One region of the Alteribacillus sp. JSM 102045 genome, then DNA from elsewhere that is predicted to be linked to it. Evidence: predicted binding sites of a transcription regulator. Region 1 holds the regulator's gene; the other holds the start of a gene.
The links. Region 1 encodes CtsR, which represses protease genes until heat stress. Its sites were predicted from a motif close to ATGGTCAATAAAGGTCAAACA; they were not measured.
Positions count from the first base shown of each region.

Region 2: a site for CtsR is predicted at 4,669-4,689, ahead of clpP (ATP-dependent Clp endopeptidase proteolytic subunit ClpP). Genes of this name have one in related genera too.

Region 1 is NZ_JBHFQG010000037.1:6-13,951, reverse strand. Features, by position in the region: gene cysS (cysteine--tRNA ligase) at 1-137, opposite strand, end outside; gene epsC (serine O-acetyltransferase EpsC) at 137-802, opposite strand; T-box leader at 911-1,147, opposite strand; gene gltX (glutamate--tRNA ligase) at 1,183-2,643, opposite strand; gene ispF (2-C-methyl-D-erythritol 2,4-cyclodiphosphate synthase) at 2,756-3,232, opposite strand; gene ispD (2-C-methyl-D-erythritol 4-phosphate cytidylyltransferase) at 3,229-3,918, opposite strand; gene ACE1TI_RS18070 (PIN/TRAM domain-containing protein) at 4,078-5,169, opposite strand; gene disA (DNA integrity scanning diadenylate cyclase DisA) at 5,392-6,465, opposite strand; gene radA (DNA repair protein RadA) at 6,497-7,894, opposite strand; gene clpC (ATP-dependent protease ATP-binding subunit ClpC) at 8,179-10,629, opposite strand; gene mcsB (protein-arginine kinase McsB) at 10,654-11,727, opposite strand; gene mcsA (protein-arginine kinase activator protein McsA) at 11,727-12,272, opposite strand; gene ACE1TI_RS18040 (CtsR family transcriptional regulator) at 12,304-12,768, opposite strand; gene ACE1TI_RS18035 (MgtC/SapB family protein) at 12,904-13,617, opposite strand; partial or broken rRNA gene rrf (5S ribosomal RNA) at 13,865-13,946, opposite strand, start outside.
Region 2 is NZ_JBHFQG010000016.1:32,632-39,043, forward strand. Features, by position in the region: gene gap (type I glyceraldehyde-3-phosphate dehydrogenase) at 162-1,166, opposite strand; gene ACE1TI_RS12005 (sugar-binding transcriptional regulator) at 1,287-2,306, opposite strand; gene rpoN (RNA polymerase factor sigma-54) at 2,688-4,043, opposite strand; gene ACE1TI_RS12015 (amphi-Trp domain-containing protein) at 4,179-4,424, opposite strand; gene clpP (ATP-dependent Clp endopeptidase proteolytic subunit ClpP) at 4,758-5,336, shown strand; gene ACE1TI_RS12025 (HPr family phosphocarrier protein) at 5,378-5,635, opposite strand; gene whiA (DNA-binding protein WhiA) at 5,667-6,412, opposite strand, start outside.

The DNA.
Region 1 (13,946 bases):
ATTGCAGGCCGCGCATTTCCGATGTGTATATAGTTATATACCGTCGGTCCGCATACATACATTGTAACTTTGCCGTCTTGAAGGGGTACAAATTCTTCTTTTTTTCGAGCCAATGTATTATATAATTTTATGGCCATCAGTCATCGGTCCTTCCGTCAGTTTTGTTATCTTTATATGATTCTAATTCTTTTTTGAGCGCTGTAATTTCTTTTTCCAGTTCGTTAAACTTATCTGCAACTGGATCAGGAAGTATATGATGAGCCAGCTCATCCTTTTTCACCTTCACACCATCTTGAACAACTACCTTAGCTGGAATGCCAACTACAGTGGAATTTGGGGGAACTTCATTTAAAACAACAGAGCCTGCTCCAATTCTCGAATATTTTCCTATCGTCATAGAACCTAGAATTTTTGCTCCTGTAGCAATAAGCACATTGTCTTCTATCGTTGGATGACGCTTTCCTTTTTCTTTTCCCGTTCCTCCTAATGTTACCCCTTGATAAATCGTTACGTTATCACCGATTTCACAGGTTTCCCCAATGACAACTCCCATCCCATGGTCTATGAATAGCCGCTGACCAATTACAGCACCAGGGTGAATTTCTATTCCTGTGAAAAATCGGCTTATTTGCGACAACAGCCTGCCCAGAAAATACATTTTTTTCTTCCACAGCCAATGAGCAATACGATGAGCCCATATGGCGTGAACCCCGGAATATGTTAACACCACTTCCAACCGGCTCCTTGCCGCCGGATCCTGGTCAAAGACTACATCAATATCATTTTTAAACGTCTTCCACATGAACCTCTCTCCTCTCCGCTGACCTCCCGAATTCAAAATTGATTATGATTATTTAAGTATAGATTTTTTATATCTTAAAAGAAAAGAAGCGTCTCTATGCATATTCTGCACAGAGACGCTTCTATATAGCGCGGTTCCACTCTGTTTAAAGGCAGCAGATTCAAAAAGTTACTGTTCTGCCTTTCCCTTTAACAAGTAACGGTTGTTGGCCGCTTCTGCCTACTTAAATTCGGCAAAAGACTCAGGGAGGCATTTTCAGAACAAAATCCAGGAACCACTTTCAGCAGCTGTGATTCTCTCTGTACAGGAAGTTTTGTTCTTACTTTTTCCCTTCAACGCTTTGGTCCATATTTCAACATATTTCAAATCTAATTATGTTTTTACTGATTCTTTGCTTGCTGAAGCCTGGTTTGAACCACATCTTTGCCTAACAGTGAAATAGCATGTGGAAGCTCAGGACCGTGAGTCTGCCCTGTCACAGCCACGCGGATAGGCATAAATAACTTTTTCCCTTTTTGGCCTGTTGCTTTTTGAGTTGCTTTTGTTGCTGCTTTTATTTCATCTGGCTCAAAACTCTCGAGGGCATCCAGTTCTTTAGAAAATTGTTCTAGCACCTCGGGTACTTGTTCCCCTTCCAGCACTTCTTTCGTTTCTTCATTATACGATATTTCTTTCTTAAAGAACAACTCTGTTAACTCTGTAATTTCAGCTGCGTAGTGCATTTGCTCCTGATACAATGCAACCAGCTTTTTTGCCCATTCATACTGCTCATCTGACAATTCACTCGGGAGTTTTCCTTCTTTCTGGAAATGAGGAAGAGCCAGCTTTGTTAACCTCTCAATATCTGCCTCTTTGACATATTGATTATTCATCCAGGCCAGCTTATCCGTATCGAAAACCGCCGGGGCTTTAGAAACACGTCCTAAACTAAATTGAGACTCCAGCTCTTCTAAAGAAAAAATTTCTTCTTCTCCTACTGGTGACCAGCCTAGCAACGCAAGAAAGTTAACAATTGCTTCCGGAAGATAGCCGAGTTCTTTATATTGTTCTACAAATTGAATAATGGACTCATCCCGCTTACTCATTTTTTGGCGGTCTGGATTTAAAATTAGAGAGGCATGGGCAAACATCGGTTTCTCCCAGCCAAACGCTTCAAAGACTAATGCTTGCCGTGGAGCATTTGATAGATGTTCCTCACCTCTAATTACATGAGAAATTTTCATCAGATGATCGTCTACGACAACTGCAAAGTTATAAGTAGGAATCCCATCTTTACGGGCAATAACAAAATCTCCAATATCTTCGGTTTCAAAATTCACTTCTCCGCGTACAGCATCTTCAATAAGTACTTGTTCACCCTCCGGCACACGAAACCGCACAACAGGTTTAATTCCTTTTGCTTCATACGCTTTTCGCTGCTCCTCTGTTAGATCACGGTCACGTCCGCTGTATTTTGGAGCTTCTCCTCGTGACAGCTGCTCTTCCCGTTCTTTTTGCAATTCTTCTTCTGTCATATAATCATAGTATGCTTTTCCTTCATCTAGAAGCTGCTGTATATACTTTTTGTATAGTTCAAGTCGCTCCATCGAGCGATACGGACCATATGGGCCACCGATATCTACACTCTCATCCCAGTCAATACCCAGCCATTTCATGCTGTCCATAAGCTTTTCAGTGGCATCCTCCACATTACGGGATTGATCTGTATCTTCAATTCGGATAATAAATTTACCGCCCTGACTTCTTGCAAATAAATAATTAAAAAGAGCAGACCGCGCCCCTCCTATATGAAGATGTCCTGTTGGACTAGGAGCAAAACGCACTCTTACTTCTTTGCTCATATTTCTACACCTTCCATTTCCCAATTTTATATTAGTATCAGACGAGCTCTGTTGATCTCTCAAAAAGAAATACCTGTCCTATTTTACCACCAATTGAAAAAGAATAAAATTACTATAATGGCTGAAGCAGCACAACTGCATGAGCTGCAATTCCTTCTTCTCTTCCGGTAAAGCCCAATTTCTCGGTTGTAGTGGTTTTTATATTCACTTGTTCCTCTTCTGCTTCCAAAATATCAGCAATAGTTGACTGCATCAACTTGATGTGCGGCGCCATCTTAGGTTTTTCCGCCATAATGGTACAATCAACATTTGTTAAAATAAATCCTTTCTCTTTTACGATCCGATACACCAGATTCATCAACTCAGCAGAATCAGCGTCTTTAAAAGCAGAATCTGTATCAGGAAAGTGCTTTCCAATGTCTCCTTCTCCTACTGCTCCAAGCAGGGCATCAGATATCGCATGCAGTAACACATCTGCGTCTGAATGACCTATTAAACCTTTGGTGTGCGGGATGTTTACCCCACCAATAATAAGCGGACGATCTTCTGAAAGCTGGTGAACATCAAATCCATGTCCAATTCTCACTATTGCCCCTCCTTTCTCTTGTTTAAGATAGCGCGGGCAACTACCATGTCTTCCGGGGTTGTTAATTTAATGTTGTCATAGCTGCCCTCTACAATATGTATGGGAATGCCCATTCGTTCTACAAGACTAGTGTCATCTGTACCAGCATACCCATCAATCTGAGCTTTTTTATAAGCATCATAAATGATGTGAAATTGAAAAGCTTGCGGTGTTTGAACCGACCAAACACTAGAACGTTCTATTGTTTCTAGAACGAGCCCATCCTTCACTTTTTTTACTGTATCTTTCATTCTGACGCCTAGCACGGCCGCACCTTCTGCTGTTGTTTTTCCTGCTAGACGATGAATCTGCTCCTGTGTGACAAAAGGCCTCGCACCGTCATGAATGAACACAAGGTTAGATGCATCGAGTTGCTTAAGACCTTCGAACACACTGTCCTGTCTTTCTTTCCCACCTTGTACTACAGCCTCCACCTTGTTGATTTTCCATTCCTTCAGCAATTTCTTCATTGCATTTACCTCATTGTCGTTTGCTACGATGATTATGCGTTCACACAAAGGATCATTTTCAAATATAGAAACTGTATGAATAATTAATGGTTTTTTCTCAAGGATTAAAAACTGTTTATTACGACCTGCTTGCATTCGCTTTCCTTGACCAGCTGCCGGTATAACTACAGCATATTTCATATGACCTCTCCAATATGTATTCTAATTTCAGGCTCTTTTATCATACACTTGAAAGTTGCTGCTAGGCAATTACTGCCGCGTTTTTTCCTGCTATCAAAAGAAAAAAAGCCTCTGTTAACCGGCATAAACACATCCGACAGAGGCATGTTAATAGTTGATTTAAAGTGCTTTTTCCATAAGTTTAGGTTTTGCAAAAATCATTCGGCCAGCGCTTGTTTGCAGAACACTTGTTACTACCACTTCAATGGTCTCGCCTATATAATCACGGCCACCTTCAACCACAATCATTGTACCGTCATCAAGATAAGCGACCCCTTGGTTTTGTTCTTTTCCATCTTTAATCACTTGCACATTCATTTCTTCTCCAGGCAGAACAACCGGTTTTACAGCATTAGCCAAGTCATTAATATTTAAAACTTCTACTCCTTGCAGGTCACATACTTTATTAAGGTTGAAATCGTTTGTAACAACCATTCCTTGTCTCACTTTTGCCAGTTTCACCAATTTACTATCCACTTCCTGGATTTCTTCAAAATCACCATCGTAAATCTCTACTTCAATGGCCAGTTCTTTTTGAATTCGATTTAAAATGTCAAGCCCGCGCCGTCCGCGATTTCGCTTTAGGACGTCAGATGAGTCGGCAATATGTTGAAGTTCTTCTAAAACAAACTCTGGTATAACTAAAATTCCTTCAAGAAACCCTGTTTGGCACACATCAGCAATACGGCCATCGATAATAACACTCGTATCCAGAATTTTTACTTTAGAAAGATTAGAGACCTGCCCGACTTCTTCCTTCTTTTTAGCGGCAACACGGCTGGCTGGAAATAAGCTCATAAGCTCATCCCGTTTTTTAAACCCTACCTGAAAGCCGAAATAACCTAGAAAGAAAGTGATAAAAATAGGTAAGACAGAGCTGATTACTGGAAAGTCTACAGAGTTTAGTGGAATACCGATAAGAAAAGCCACAACCAAGCCAAACACCAATCCAAGTGTTCCAGATAATACATCTGTGACTGGTGCTTTAACGATCATTTCCTCTAAAACTCTCATTCCATTTACAATGTAATCGGCAAACCAGAACGTAGACAAAAAGAGAACAACTGCCCCAATAAGACCGCCAATATAAGGGTTACCGAGCCACTCAGGAAGTGAGCTATAATCCAATAAAGAAATAAATTCCGGTATAAAAATAAATCCGAGTGTTGCCCCGGCAAGTATAAAAAACAACTGCACTATTCTTTTTAACACTTTTACATGCACCTCCTTTCCTTATTATGGACAAATACTAATTTTTAAAACCTATGAAAGTTTAATCCACTCTAAATCTTACTTTTTATGGGAGTGTTTAATATTAATGTAGCAAATTTTTACTGGATTGTCATAGTTTTTAATAAATTTTCATTGTATCGTGAACAAATTGTAACGTCAATCTCTTTTTTTAAAAGAGAGGGATCACAGCTCAGCTGTAATTTATATATGCCGATCAATAAATAACTGTTCCTGAATACGGTTAAGCCCTTCTTTTATTTTTTTTGCACGTGTTCTCCCTATTCCCTGTACTTTATCTAATTCTTCAATAGAAGCTTTCATTATACCTCCTAAACTGTCATAACTGTGAACAAGGTTGTTAATTATTCCAGACGGCAGCCGCTGAATTTTATGAAGTATTCTATAACCTCTTGGTGAAACAGAATGTTCATGAGAATTTTGCCGTTGAGAATACCCGAGTAATTTCATGATAACTACATCATCCATCAGTTCTTCATTTGTCATTTGCTTCAACTTTTGAATAACAGCTCCAGGATCAGTATCGGAATCTTCAATATAATCTTTTATCAAATGAAAGGTTTCCTCTTCCAAATTAGAGACAAGTTCATTTAACTGCATTGCTATTAAACGTCCTTCGTTTCCTAACTCCATCACATAGTTTAAGATTTCATTTTTTATCCGCATAACCAATTCAATACGGTGAATAACTTGGGACACTTCCTGGAAAGTAACCAACTCTTCAAATTCCAGCGCCCCTAGATTCGTTAGACTTTGATCAAGAACTACTTTATATTTTTCAAGGGTTTGGACTGCCTGGTTCGCTTTCGTTAAGATTGTTTCTATATCTTTAAGCGAGTAACGGTATTCTCCTTTATACAAGGTGATAACCTGACGGCGCTGTGATATAGAAATCACAAGATTTCCAGTTTGCTTAGCGACTCTTTCTGCTGTACGATGCCTAATACCTGTTTCGTTCGAAACAATAGTATTATCGGGAACTAACTGTGTATTAGCGTAAAGAATTCGGTCGCCTTTCGCATTTAAAATAATAGCTCCGTCCATTTTTGCAAGTTCATATAGATAGGCTGGAGTAAATAGGCAGTTAATAAAAAATCCTCCGTCCACTATACCTTTCATTTTTTCTGAATAGCCAAGAGCGATGAGACCTCCCGTGTTTGCCCGCAAAACGTTATCAATACCATCACGAAGAGGAGTGCCTGGCGCGACGAAATGCAGCACTTCTCCAATGAATGAGCTACGTTGTTTACCTGGCATTTCTCTTCCTCCTTAAGATGAACGAGCGGGATTACCAGGACGGTGCTTTTCCCTCCAGCGTAATATCCAGCGCTTCTTCTAATGTTGTTACTCCTAATACTTCTATATTTTCAGGGGCCTTCCAGCCTTCCTTATTTTTTGCAGGAATAATCGCTCTTTTGAAACCTAGTTTTGCTGCTTCATGAATCCTTTCTTCAATTCTTGCGACCCGTCGTATCTCCCCTGTCAACCCGATTTCTCCAATCACTACATCCTCTGGGTTTGAAGCATGATTGCGAAAGCTCGATGCTATACAAATAGCAATACCAAGATCAATAGCTGGCTCATCCAGTTTTACCCCTCCAGCGACATTAATATAGGCATCTTGATTTTGCAGAAGCATTCCCAATCTCTTTTCTAACACTGCCATTAATAATGCAATTCGATTTTGATCCACGCCCGTCGCTGTTCTCTTGGGATTGGCAAAACTAGAAGGGGCAATTAATGCCTGTAATTCAACTAAAATTGGTCGTGTTCCCTCGAGAGAAGCAACCACAATGGAACCAGAACTTCCTTCTGTGCGATCTTCTAAAAAGATTTCAGAAGGATTTTTTACTTCTGTTAAGCCCATTTCTTTCATTTCAAAAATGCCTAGTTCATTAGTGGAACCAAACCGATTTTTCACAGCCCTCAACATTCTGTAGGTATGGTGGCGTTCTCCTTCAAAATATAAAACCGAATCCACCATATGCTCTAACATTTTAGGACCCGCAATGGAGCCTTGTTTTGTTACATGACCGACAATAAAAACTGCTATTCCTCGAGTTTTTGCAATTCTCATAAACATAGAGGTAGATTCCCGAACTTGTGCAACACTTCCAGGGGCAGAGGTAACTTCAGCGTGGTGGACCGTTTGGATAGAATCAATCACCACAAGAGTAGGCTGTATTTGATCAATGGCAATTTCAATCGTATCCATGTCCGTTTCTGCAAAAACATAAAGCTTTTCAGAGTTTGCGCCTAGTCGATCTGCTCGTAGTTTTGTCTGTTTTATTGATTCCTCTCCTGATATATATAAAACTTTATGATCCCGGGTTGCTAAAATGGATGTCATTTGAAGAAGCAGCGTTGATTTTCCTATCCCCGGGTCCCCTCCTACCAGCACTAATGAACCCGGAACAATACCGCCTCCTAGAACACGGTTCAGTTCTTTTAAAGAAGTATCAATTCTTGGTTCGCGTTCCCCCGTTACTTTTGTAATGGGTTGTGGCTTCTGACGCGTTCCATCTGATAAAGTACTAAATGACCTTCTTTCACTCGTTTTGGCATTGTGACTTTCTAATTCTTCAACCATGGTGTTCCACTGATTGCAGCCAGGACAGCGTCCCATCCATTTTCTTGACTCATACCCGCATTCCTGACAAACAAACTTTGATTTATGTTTCGCCATATTTCAACCTCACTTTACCTTATGTATGCCACCCTGCATTTTATCAAAATAAAATTCCAATTACCGGTCAACTCATATGTTTTATCCCTATTTTAAAGGAAATCTGCTAAAGAAAAACCCGCCGATTGACATGCCTGAAAGGTATTGCCCGAGATGCCCTGTGGCAATGGCGGCATTAGGTCCTGTACGTTGAAAACCGTAGTTTTACTTTTACTTTCTTAACAGTGTTAGAAAAAGACTGCCCGGTAAATGCATCGGACAGTCTAGACTTCCCTCATACTTTTTTACGTTCTAGCTCCCGCTTTCGTTTCAACGACATACTCGCCATTTTTCACATCGATAACAGCGGTATCGCCTTTTTGGATATTCCCGCGCAGCAGCTCTTCCGATAATCGGTCTTCTACTTGTTTTTGAAGGGCACGACGTAATGGTCGAGCTCCATATTCGGGGTCAAACCCTTCATCTGAAATTTTATCCTTCGCTTCTTCGGTTAATTCAAATTTAATACCTTGTTCAGACAGCCTTTCTTGTAACTGCTCAGCCATAAGAACAACAATTTTCTTAATGTGCTCTTTTTCAAGACTATGGAACACAATAATTTCATCGAGACGGTTTAAAAATTCAGGACGGAACGTATTTTTTAACTCTCCCATTACTTTATCCCGCATATCCTGGAACTTTTCTCCTTCTGTTTGAGTAGTAAACCCTACATTTTTATTACGTCTCAACAAATTTGCCCCAACATTGGAAGTCATAATTATAGCTGTATTTCGGAAATCAACACGGCGCCCTTTAGAGTCTGTCAGAAATCCGTCCTCAAGCACTTGAAGTAGGATATTAAATACTTCTGGGTGAGCTTTTTCTACTTCATCAAGAAGTATAACGGAGTACGGATGACGCCTGACTTTTTCTGTCAACTGACCTCCTTCTTCATATCCTACATACCCTGGAGGGGAACCAACAAGCCTGCTTGTCGCGTGTTTTTCCATATACTCAGACATATCTATACGAATAACAGAATCTTCATCACCAAATAATGTCTCTGCAACTGCTCGAGCTAATTCTGTTTTACCAACACCAGTAGGTCCAAGGAAAATAAAAGAACCAATTGGACGTTTTGGGTCTTTTAAGCCGGCTCTGGCACGGCGAACTGCTTTAGAAATAGCATTAACTGCTTCTTCCTGCCCAATCACACGGCTGTGTAAAATGTCTTCCATTTTAAGAAGACGATCAGTTTCTTCTTCAGCAAGCTTGGAAACAGGAATTCCCGTCCAGCTAGCTACAACCTGTGCAATATCTTCAGGTGTAACCTCTGTATTCTCCTGACCTTGCTTTTCTTTCCATTCGTTTTTCATTTTCTCCAATTCTTCTCGAAGCCGCTGTTCACTATCTCGTAAGGATGCTGCTTTCTCAAATTCCTGGCTTTGAACAGAAGCATCTTTTTCTTTACGGGTTTCTTCTAATTTTTGTTCCAGCTCTTTTAAATTAGGCGGTGCGGTATAAGAGCGCAAGCGCACTTTTGATCCAGCTTCATCAATTAAATCAATCGCTTTATCAGGTAGAAAACGATCGGAAATATAACGGTCTGATAGCTTCACAGCTTCAGCGATAGCTTCATCAGTAATGGTAACCCGGTGATGTGCTTCATATCGATCGCGAAGACCTGTGAGAATCTGAATAGATTCTTCAGTAGTTGGTTCATCCACTTGGATAGGTTGAAAACGACGTTCTAAGGCTGCATCTTTTTCTATATATTTACGATATTCATCGAGTGTGGTAGCTCCAATGCACTGCAATTCCCCGCGGGCAAGAGAAGGTTTTAGAATGTTAGAGGCATCAATAGCACCTTCTGCTCCGCCAGCACCAATGAGAGTATGAAGTTCATCAATAAAGAGAATAACGTTACCTGCTTGACGAATTTCTTCCATTACTTTTTTCAAACGATCTTCAAATTCGCCTCGGTATTTTGTTCCCGCGACGACTGTACCCATATCTAAAGTCATCACGCGTTTATTTCTAAGAATTTCCGGGACTTCATTTGAAATAATGGATTGAGCAAGACCTTCAGCAACTGCAGTTTTACCGACACCAGGCTCCCCTATTAATACCGGGTTGTTTTTTGTACGGCGGCTTAACACTTGAATTACTCGTTCAATTTCTTTGCTCCGCCCGATTACAGGATCAAGACCTTCTTCCTTAGCTACTGCTGTTAAATCTCTGGCTAAACTATCAAGAGTCGGTGTGTTAGCGTTGGAAGAACCAGCTCCAGATGCCTGCTGGTGATTAGAATTTGAAGCCTCATTGCTACCAAGTAACTGTAACACCTGCTGTCTCGCTTTGTTTAAGCTGACGCCAAGGTTATTTAATACTCTTGCTGCAACTCCTTCTCCTTCTCGTATCAACCCTAACAGAATATGTTCTGTCCCTACATAAGAATGCCCAAGCTTTCTAGCTTCATCCATGGACAATTCAATAACTTTTTTAGCTCGTGGAGTGTAATGTATCGTCTTTGAACCTTCTTGGCCAGTTCCAATCAAAGACTCTACTTCTTTTTGAATTTGTTCAGAGCCAAGGTTGAGTGCTTGCAGTGCTTTTGCAGCAATTCCTTCTCCTTCTCTAATTAATCCGAGTAAAATATGTTCTGTCCCTATATTATTATGCCCAAGGCGAATAGCTTCCTCTTGGGCTAAAGCTAATACTTTTTGAGCCCGTTCTGTAAATCGACCAAACATCATATATGCGCACCTCCAAATTATTCCTTACTCTTCTCTTTCTAACTTCATTCTCTCACGGATCAATGCCGCCCGTCTCACATCACGCTCATCCGGAGTAAGATTTTTACCTGCATATTGCTGCAGAAAACCTGGCTGGGTAAGAATCATAAGCTCATTTAAAATATTACCCGAAATTCCTTTTATTAAATCAAGGTCAATACCCAGTCTAACATCAGATAATCTCTTTGCTGCTTCTTTTGACTCCATTACTCTACTGTTTGTAAGCAATCCAAAAGATCGGAATACTTTATCCTCTATTTGGATTTTTGATGTGCGAATAAGCTCCTCTCGTGCATAACGCTCTTGCTGAATTAACTGCATAACAACGCCTCGAAGGTCCTCCACAATATCTTCTTCTGATTTACCAAGTGTCATTTGATTTGATATTTGAAAGAGGTTCCCTAAAGCTTCGCTTCCTTCTCCATAAATACCTCTTACCACAAGTCCTAGCTGATTAATAGCCGGCAAAATACGATTTAATTGCTGTGTCATCACAAGGGCAGGAAGGTGCATCATAACGGAAGCCCTCATTCCTGTCCCAACGTTTGTTGGACAACTTGTTAAATAACCTCGTTTTTCATCAAAAGCAAACGTCACTTTTTCTTCTATCCAGTCGTCTAAACCATTGGATAATACCAGTCCTTCATTTAACTGAAACCCTCGAAACAAGCATTGCAGTCTAATATGGTCTTCTTCATTTAACATAATGCTTATAGATTCATCGTCACTAAGCATTACCGCACCATAACGTGATTTATCTGCCAAATGAGGACTAATCAAATGTTTTTCTACCAGTACTCTTTTTTCATTAGATGAGAGATCATCCATTTTTAATATTTCTAAATCCCCTACTGACTGATACGGATCTTTTACTAATTCTTTTGAAGTATAGTGAAGCATTGTATTTGCAGACTCATCTGACGCCATAATAGGAAAGGGATAATTTTCTAAGTTTCTTGCCAAACGGATTCTTGTACTTAAAACAATATCACCATCTGGACCGGGGCCGTTTTTCATCCAAGGACTAATTGCCTCTGAAATAAAACGTTGAAGTGACATCAAGTATCCCCCTTTCCGTCATGTATGTTTTCATTTAATTCTTTAATTTGGTCTCGAAGTTTTGCCGCTTCTTCAAATTCTTCTTGTTCAATGTGATGCTGCAGCTGCTTTCTAAGTTTCTCTATCTGATTTTGCACTTTCATTTTTCCGCCTGCTCTTTTAGGAACCTTGCCGGCATGCCGAACATTTCCACTATGAACCCGTTTAAAAATTGGATCAAGCTTTGGATCAAATGCCTTATAACAACGAGAACAACCAAACCTTCCTGTCTTCGCAAAGCGTTCATATGAAAGCCCGCAAGCATCACATACCAACTGCTTAGGTACTGAAGCTCTTGAAGGATGAGGCCCTCCTTTTCCCATTGGCTGTTCAAAGTTTAACAATCCGGATAATAAATCATGGATAGAATAACTGTTTGAACCAGGGATATGCTCCCCTTTATCATGGGCACATTCATCACACAGATGAATTTCTTCTTTTTTTCCATTTATAATCTTAGTGAAATGCAGAGTGGCTTGACGCTGCTGACATTCTTCACAGAGCATTTTAGATCTCCTCCCTTCGCAGCCAATATACTCATTTATAACGTAAGCTGTGAAGCATAGCTTTCAACATTTTTGCTCGGATAAAGTCCCGGTCTTCTGCATGCCGCAGTGACAATATTGTTCGGTTTACGGCTGCAAGCATAATATTGGCTTCTCTTTTTGAAATTGCTTTTTCTTCAAAGAGTCGCATAATAATACTTTCTGCTGTGACCTGATCAATTCCTTCTTTTATTAACTTCAATAATTGATCGACAAGTTCAGCATGATCTCCGACTTTCACTCTTGAAATTCGTATATACCCGCCGCCGCCCCTTTTGCTTTCTACAATGTATCCTTTTTCTGTCGTAAAACGTGTACTAATAACGTAATTGATTTGGGAAGGAACGCACTCGAACCGTTTAGCCAATTCACTTCGTTTAATCTCAATTAATTCCTTCTCACTTTGCGTAAGAATTTCTTTTAAATATTTTTCGATTACATCAGAAATATTACGCACAGGGACAACCTCCTTCCTGCTGGCAGCCATATTTTTAAAGGTCTTGACCTTGACTATCTTTGACTATAAATATAATATAACCGCCTGCAAATTTCAAGCAGCCGGTACTATCCATTATAGCCAAATTCTTTTTAATCATTCTTCTGACATTTCCATTTCAATTTCAAGAATGCCTTTAATCAAAAGAAGTTTTTCATAAAGCTGAGATCGCTCTAAACCTTTTGGAGCTTGGACATGAATGTCATAAATAAATTTGTGATCTTTATTTTCCCCTTCATCTGTACTCCCTTTAACTTTTTTAATCACCACTTGATTTTCTTCCAGAGTGGAAATAATTTTTGATAAAACCATGGAATTTTTGTAGACAGTTATCTCCATTTTTTCAGGCCGAACGGATGTCCGAAAAAAACGGTCCACATTATTAAGAAAAAATAAACTCAATAAGACAACAACTGTGGTAAAAATTGCGGCAAAATACATCCCAGCCCCAGCGGCAAGTCCTATCGCGGCTACTACCCAAATAGAGGCTGCAGTCGTTAAGCCTTTAACCGAAACACCTTGAACGATAATAGTTCCTGCTCCTAAAAAACCAACTCCGCTAACGACATAGGAAGCAAGTCGAGAAGGATCATAACGTACAATATCTTCATTGGCTTCCATATAACTTTGAAATCCAAACAAAGCCATCACCATAACTAAACAAGCGCCGGTGCCGACTAGTAAATGAGTGCGGAAACCAGCGGGATGACGTTTATATTCTCTTTCTATACCGATTAAGCCAGCAAGAAAACCTGCTGCTAAAATTCTAATTATAATAGTATAAGATTCCTGGTCCAGCCACATATCCATCGATATCCCCTCCCTATTTTTTGTTATGTATATTATTATTTTTTATCTCGTATACCCTTTAACCTTTTTAATCATTCAAAGGGTTAAACATGTAATTTGAAAATATAAATGGTATGCTAACTATATTATTATACATTTTTAGATGCAAATTTTGGGGAGCATGTGCAGACAGAGGAGGGCGTTTAAAATGTTGGAGAAGTAAAGATAAAAAAGCTGCCAGAAATTAATCTGACAGCTTTCTTTCATTGCCTGGCAACGTCCTACTTTCACAAAGGGCTGCCCCTTCATTATCATCGGCGCTGAAGAGCTTAACTTCCGTGTTCGGCATG
Region 2 (6,412 bases), on a different contig from region 1:
TTTCCCATTACAAAGTGTACAAACACTTTCTTCCGCTGTATGTTTTTGAAATTGTCAAATATCTTAATAAAACAAGCCAGTACGGTCTTTTCATTAAAAAGGGGAGTAAGAAAAATAACTTCCTTCTCCCCTTTTTATCTCTATTTCCTGATAAGTGTTTATTATTGTTGTTTTGCCATATATGCGGCAAGGTCTACAACACGATTAGAATATCCAAACTCGTTGTCATACCAGGAAATTACTTTAACCATATTATCTTCCATTACCATGGTGGAAAGGGCATCGATTGTGGAAGAGTTAGCATTACCGTTGTAGTCGCCAGAAACGAGAGGCTCTTCGCTGTAGCCAAGAATACCTTTAAGTTCGCCTTCTGCCGCTTCTTTTAATGCATTATTCACATCATCTGCAGTTACGTTTTCCTCAAGCTCTGCCACAAGGTCAACAAGTGAAACGTTTGGAGTTGGAACACGCATTGCTCCTCCGTTCAGTTTGCCTTCCAGTTCAGGAAGCACAAGTGCAACTGCTTTTGCAGCCCCTGTGGAAGTAGGGATGATGTTTTCTGCTGCAGCACGTGCACGGCGGTAGTCTTTATGCGGAAGGTCAAGAATTTGCTGATCGTTTGTGTAAGAGTGAACAGTAGTCATCATACCGCGCTTCAAACCAAACTTATCGTTTAAGACTTTAGCGTAAGGAGCGAGGCAGTTTGTCGTACAAGAAGCATTAGATACAATGTCATGCTTGGATGGGTCATACGTGTTTTCGTTAACGCCCATAACAAATGTAGCATCAACGTCTTTACCAGGTGCAGAAATAATAACTTTCTTTGCTCCTGCTTCTAAGTGCTTTGCAGCGTCGTCACGTTGTACAAAGCGGCCAGTGGATTCTACTACAAGTTCAACGCCAGCGTCTCCCCAGCCAATGTCAGCAGGGTTTCTTTCAGCTGTTACACGGATTTCTTTTCCGCCTACTACTAAGTTTTCTCCATTAACAGAAACTTCCTCTTCAAGTTTGCCATGTACAGAATCATACTTCAACAAGTGAGCAAGCATTTCAGCGTCTGTTAAATCGTTGATTGCTACTACCTCAACATCGTCATTTTTCAAAGCAGCACGGAATACAACACGACCGATTCTTCCAAAACCATTGATACCAATTTTAGTTGCCATAAGAAAATTTCCTCCTTGAAGTAAAATAATGCTTTAATACTTATATAAAAACCGGCAGGGATCCCGTCCAAAAAACGGTCTCTACTGCAGGGTTTTGCCAATGTTTATCCAGGGCATTTTTTATAGATTCAATATTGCTTGAGCTGCCCCTTCATCTGTGATTAGAACGTCACTTGGACGATACTTCATATAAGCGGTGATGGCTTCTGCTTTGGAGGCTCCGCCAGCTACTGTTATTACAATCTGTTCACTTGTTAGATCATCTAGCTGTAGGCCAATTGTTTTTTCCTTATGAACAATTTTGCCTGTTCGGTCAAAATAATAACCAAACGCTTCCGCCACAGCTTCTTTATTTTTTAAGGATCCTAATGTTTCTGCTTTAGTTTCCCTTCTTGCAGCCATTGTTTCTGCTTCTCCAACACCATGGACGACCATTTTTGCCTGTCGGATTATCTTAAGAAGTTCCTTAATGCCGGGTTCCAGAATTAATGATTCTCTTGTTTCATCACTTAATTGATCCGGCACATGCAATAATCTATACTTCCCGCGGGCTTTCATGGCCATCGTCGAACTGATGGTATTCGATTGAATTTCCACTTTCTCACCCAAACCGCCGCGAGCAGGAACAAATGACACTTCATCTAAGTTCGAATCTGGTGTCATCATATCGGCTACTGCTGCAAGTGTAGTTCCACCTGCCACAGCTACAATATCTTTAGAAGCAAGCTTTTCTTTCATTTGCTGAACGCATGCTCTTCCCATTTCTTTTTTTACCCATGAATAACGATCGCTATTCCCGGATACAATAATTGTTCGACTGACACGGAGCGTACGGGCAAGACGTTCTTCCATATCTGTCAGCCCTGACACAGATTTCATTACTTCTTCGAGCCCTTCAAGAAGATCTTCCCCTTCTTCTGTTAACGTCATTCCTCCGCTTCCAATATAGACAAGGCCCTGCTCTTTTAGAAACATAACCTCTCCACGAAGAACGCGTTCAGAAACGTCAAGACTGCCAGCCAGTGTCCGTCTGCCAACAGGCTGCTTTAAGCGGAGATATTGTAAAATCTGATAACGTTTTTCCATTGCTTCCAGGATGTCCGGCTGCAACTTCTTTTGTAATTCAATCAAATTTCTCATATGTATCCATCACCAGAATTTCGACCGGGTCGTTTTTTGTCCCACTGTGACATTTTAAGTCCCACCATCGGTATAAAAAAAGGTTTGTTTCAATTTCCTGTTTTATCATAACAATAAATGTTTGGGTTCGCAACAATCTATTTTTTATATTGCCCCTGTATTTATATTTCTAAACATTAGAAAGTTCAAAGGAAAGGCGGCTGGAGATTCCTTTTTCGCTGCAATTAACATAGATTCAGCCTTTTTACAGATCGATCATATTTTCTATTTTATGCAACGCAACAAAGTATGGTTCCGCCACAGCACCCATCTTTGGCGGCAAGTCGATGTTTGTAATAAACAGGAAAAGGGCTGCCTCCTTTTAGAAGCAGCCTCTTTTTGTTAATACCGTTTTCTCTTAGAAGATGAAGGTATATTCAATTCTCCTCTGTATTTTGCTATAGCCCGGCGTGATATAGCAATGTCGTGTTCCTCTTTTATAAATTCTGCTATTTTTTGATCAGACAAAGGTTTTTGTTTGTTTTCTTGTACGACCAACTCTTTTATCATCGATTTTATAACAAAAGTTGAAGTCTGTTCGCCTGTGCTGTTATTCATCCCCGCTGAGAAAAAGTATTTTAACTCAAACAACCCGTGAGGCGTTTGAACGTATTTCTGATTTGTCGTCCTCGACACAGTTGATTCATGAACATCTGCAGCTTCCGCTACATCCTTTAAGGTAAGGGGTTTGATAGCTGAAGGACCTTTTTTGAAAAAATCATGCTGAAATCGGACGATCGCTTCTGTTATGTTTCGAATGGTCTGTTGACGCTGGTCAATACTTTTCAGCAGCCAGACAAGCTGCTTATATTTTTTCTGCGCGTACTCTGCAGCTTCCCCTTCTTCCTTGTTTTCAAGAAGGTGGCGGTACTGACGGTTCATTCTAATTTTAGGCAGACCATCATTATTTAAGCGGACGATGAAGTCTTCTCCGTCTCTTTCCACATAAACATCAGGCAGCAAATGACCGGGATGGTCTCCTCCGCCAAAACTTGCTCCTGGGTGTGGATCAAGCCGCTGTACATCATCATACACTTGCTGGACCTCTTCTAAAGAGGTGCCAAGACATTTGGCGATCTTCTTCCATTTTCTGGCGGCCAGCTCTTCCAAATGATCATTTACGATTGTTTCAGCAAAAGGATTTCTTGAAGTCTGGCGCTGCAGCTGCAGCAGCAGGCATTCTTTTAATGAGCGAGCTCCAATACCCGATGGTTCTAGGCTTTGCAGTTTTGAAACGCACGCTTCGTACTGTTCCTCCGAAACAGCAAACAAAGCAGCTGTTTCTTCATATGTCCCTTCTAAATAGCCGCTGTCACTAACGTTTCTGGCTAAGTGTTTTAACACTCTTTTTTCATCATCATCGCCTGGCAAAAAGCGGATTTGTTGAATTAAATAATCGGAAATCCTTTCTCTGTCATCTTTAATTCGATCAAAAGGCGAAGACATTTCCTGATCTTCTTTCTCTTGTATCTCAGAAGGCTCGTCATTCCACATTACCGGCATATTATATACAGGTTCATCTTTTAAATCAGTATTCCGTTCTTCAATTTCCATCATTGGGTTTTCTAACGCCTGTTCTTCTAAATATTCGGACAGTTCAAGGGTAGAAAACTGCAGTAAGGAGATCGCCTGGCGTAATTCTTGCGTCATAACAAGCTTCATTGTCTGCTGTTGAAACAGTCCCATTTCCAGATTCACGCCGCTTCCTCCTCTCGTTTGTAAGCGGTTTCTATATTTATTATATCATATGATATACGGCACGTACTTTTTCCTCTGAACTTTTATTTAAGACAGAAAAATCAAAAAATTTATTATATTTATTTAATGAAATATTTAATCTTTCCATTCTAAATAAAATCCAGTTTTATGATGTTTTCCTTTTTTCACATACTCTAAGGAAACTCGCACGTCTTTAGAAGGAGATAAGGTGATTTGCTCCTTTCCATTCTCCACGGTCGTTTTTCCTTGTTTTCTTAAAGAGGCTGCTATCTCTTCTAAATGTAGAGCTGCTTCTTCTAATGTAGACCGGTTTTCTTTTTCGAACCGAATATCTTCTCCAAGGCGTTCCTGACCAAACATAACACTCTTCCCCCTCTGTTAATCATAGTATTGCTTCTATTATATCTTACTTTTGAATGAATGAAAAAGGTTGAGAGGATTTGGTTTGAAATAAAGAAAAAAAGGATAAGATACATGCAGGGTTTATCATATTTTTATCGAAATACAGGAGAAGATCAGTTTGGTGGGAATATACTGATCTTTTCTGTATAATGGTGAACAGTACAGCCAGGTTTTACATATTAATCTTAGCGGACTGTCTTATCATTTGACCATTATTGACCATTAAGTTATCATGGATTCAACAGCAATGATAAGCGCTGGATGTATTATATGATAGGAGGATGTATAAACATGAATCTAATACCTACAGTAATTGAACAAACTAACCGCGGGGAACGCGCCTATGACATTTATTCCCGTCTATTGAAAGACCGCATAATTATGCTGGGTTCAGGAATTGATGATAATATCGCCAATTCCGTAGTAGCACAGCTTCTTTTCCTTGCTGCGGATGATCCTGAAAAAGATATCTCTCTTTACATTAACAGCCCGGGTGGTTCCATTACTGCCGGAATGGCAATCTACGATACGATGCAGCACATCAAACCCCAAGTATCCACCATCTGTGTCGGTATGGCTGCATCAATGGGCGCGTTTTTGCTCACTGCCGGCGAACCTGGCAAACGTTTTGCTCTTCCAAACAGTGAGGTCATGATTCACCAGCCGCTCGGCGGAACACAAGGGCAGGCAGCCGATATTGAAATTCATGCCCGCCGCATCCTTGAAATGCGCGAAAAGCTCAACAAAATTCTTGCAGAGCGTACTGGCCAGCCACTTGAAGTGATTGAAAAAGATACGGACCGCGACAACTTCATGTCAGCCGAAGACTCTAAAAAATATGGCTTGATTGACGAAGTACTGTATAAGTAAACAAAAAAGCTCCGGCACCTCTTAAAAGGGCCGGAGCTTTTTTATTCTTCTTTTTCTACAAATTCAATGAGTGCCTGCATTGCTTCTTCTTCATCCGTACCATCGGTAATGATTTGAATCTTGCCGCCCGTTCGAACAGCAAGGCTCATGACGCCCATAATACTTTTGGCGTTCACTTTCTTCTCATCTCTTTCTAGAAAGATATCCGATTGAAAGCGGTTAGCTTCCTGTACGAATAATGCTGCGGGTCTTGCTTGCAATCCTGTTTTCAATTTTACTTCAGCCGTTTTTTCTACCACTCACATCTCCTCCATCCAAGATTATCAATACTTACGTTTTTTCAAGCTGTACCGTCTCACCTTTTCGAATTTTTTCTGCTAATTGATCAATTTTTCGTAGGCGGTGATTTACCCCTGACTTACTAACCGGGCCGTTAGGGACCATTTCTCCCAATTCTTTTAAGGTGACATCTTGATGTTTTACTCGAAGCTCTGCAATTTCTCTTACTTTCTCTGGCAAATTTTGAAGTCCGATTTCATTATCAACGAGCTGAATATTTTCTACCTGTCTTAATGCAGCACCAACTGTTTTGTTTAAGTTGGCGGTTTCACAATTAACCAGCCGGTTGACGGAGTTTCTCATATCTTTCATTATGCGGACATCTTCAAAATAAAGCAGCGCCTGATGAGCACCTACCACGTTTAGAAACTCTGTTATTTTTTCACTTTCTTTAATGTACAAGATGAATCCTTTTTTTCTTTCTAAACTTTTAGAAGGAAGGTGAAATTCATTTAATAAGTCACGTAATGCTTTATTATGTTCTTCATAAAACGAGAAAATTTCTAAATGGTAAGAAGACGTTTCGGGGTGATTCACGGATCCTCCTGCCAAAAAAGCGCCTCGTAAATATGCGCGTTTGCAGCAATTCATTTTGATTATGTCGGATGATATTGACCGGATAAAACGGTATCCATCTTCCATAATGCTTAAATCACTTAAAAGCTCCCGTGCATCTTCTGAGATACGGACTAAATAAACGTTGTTTTTTTTCAGCCGCATCTTTTTTCTTACCATTA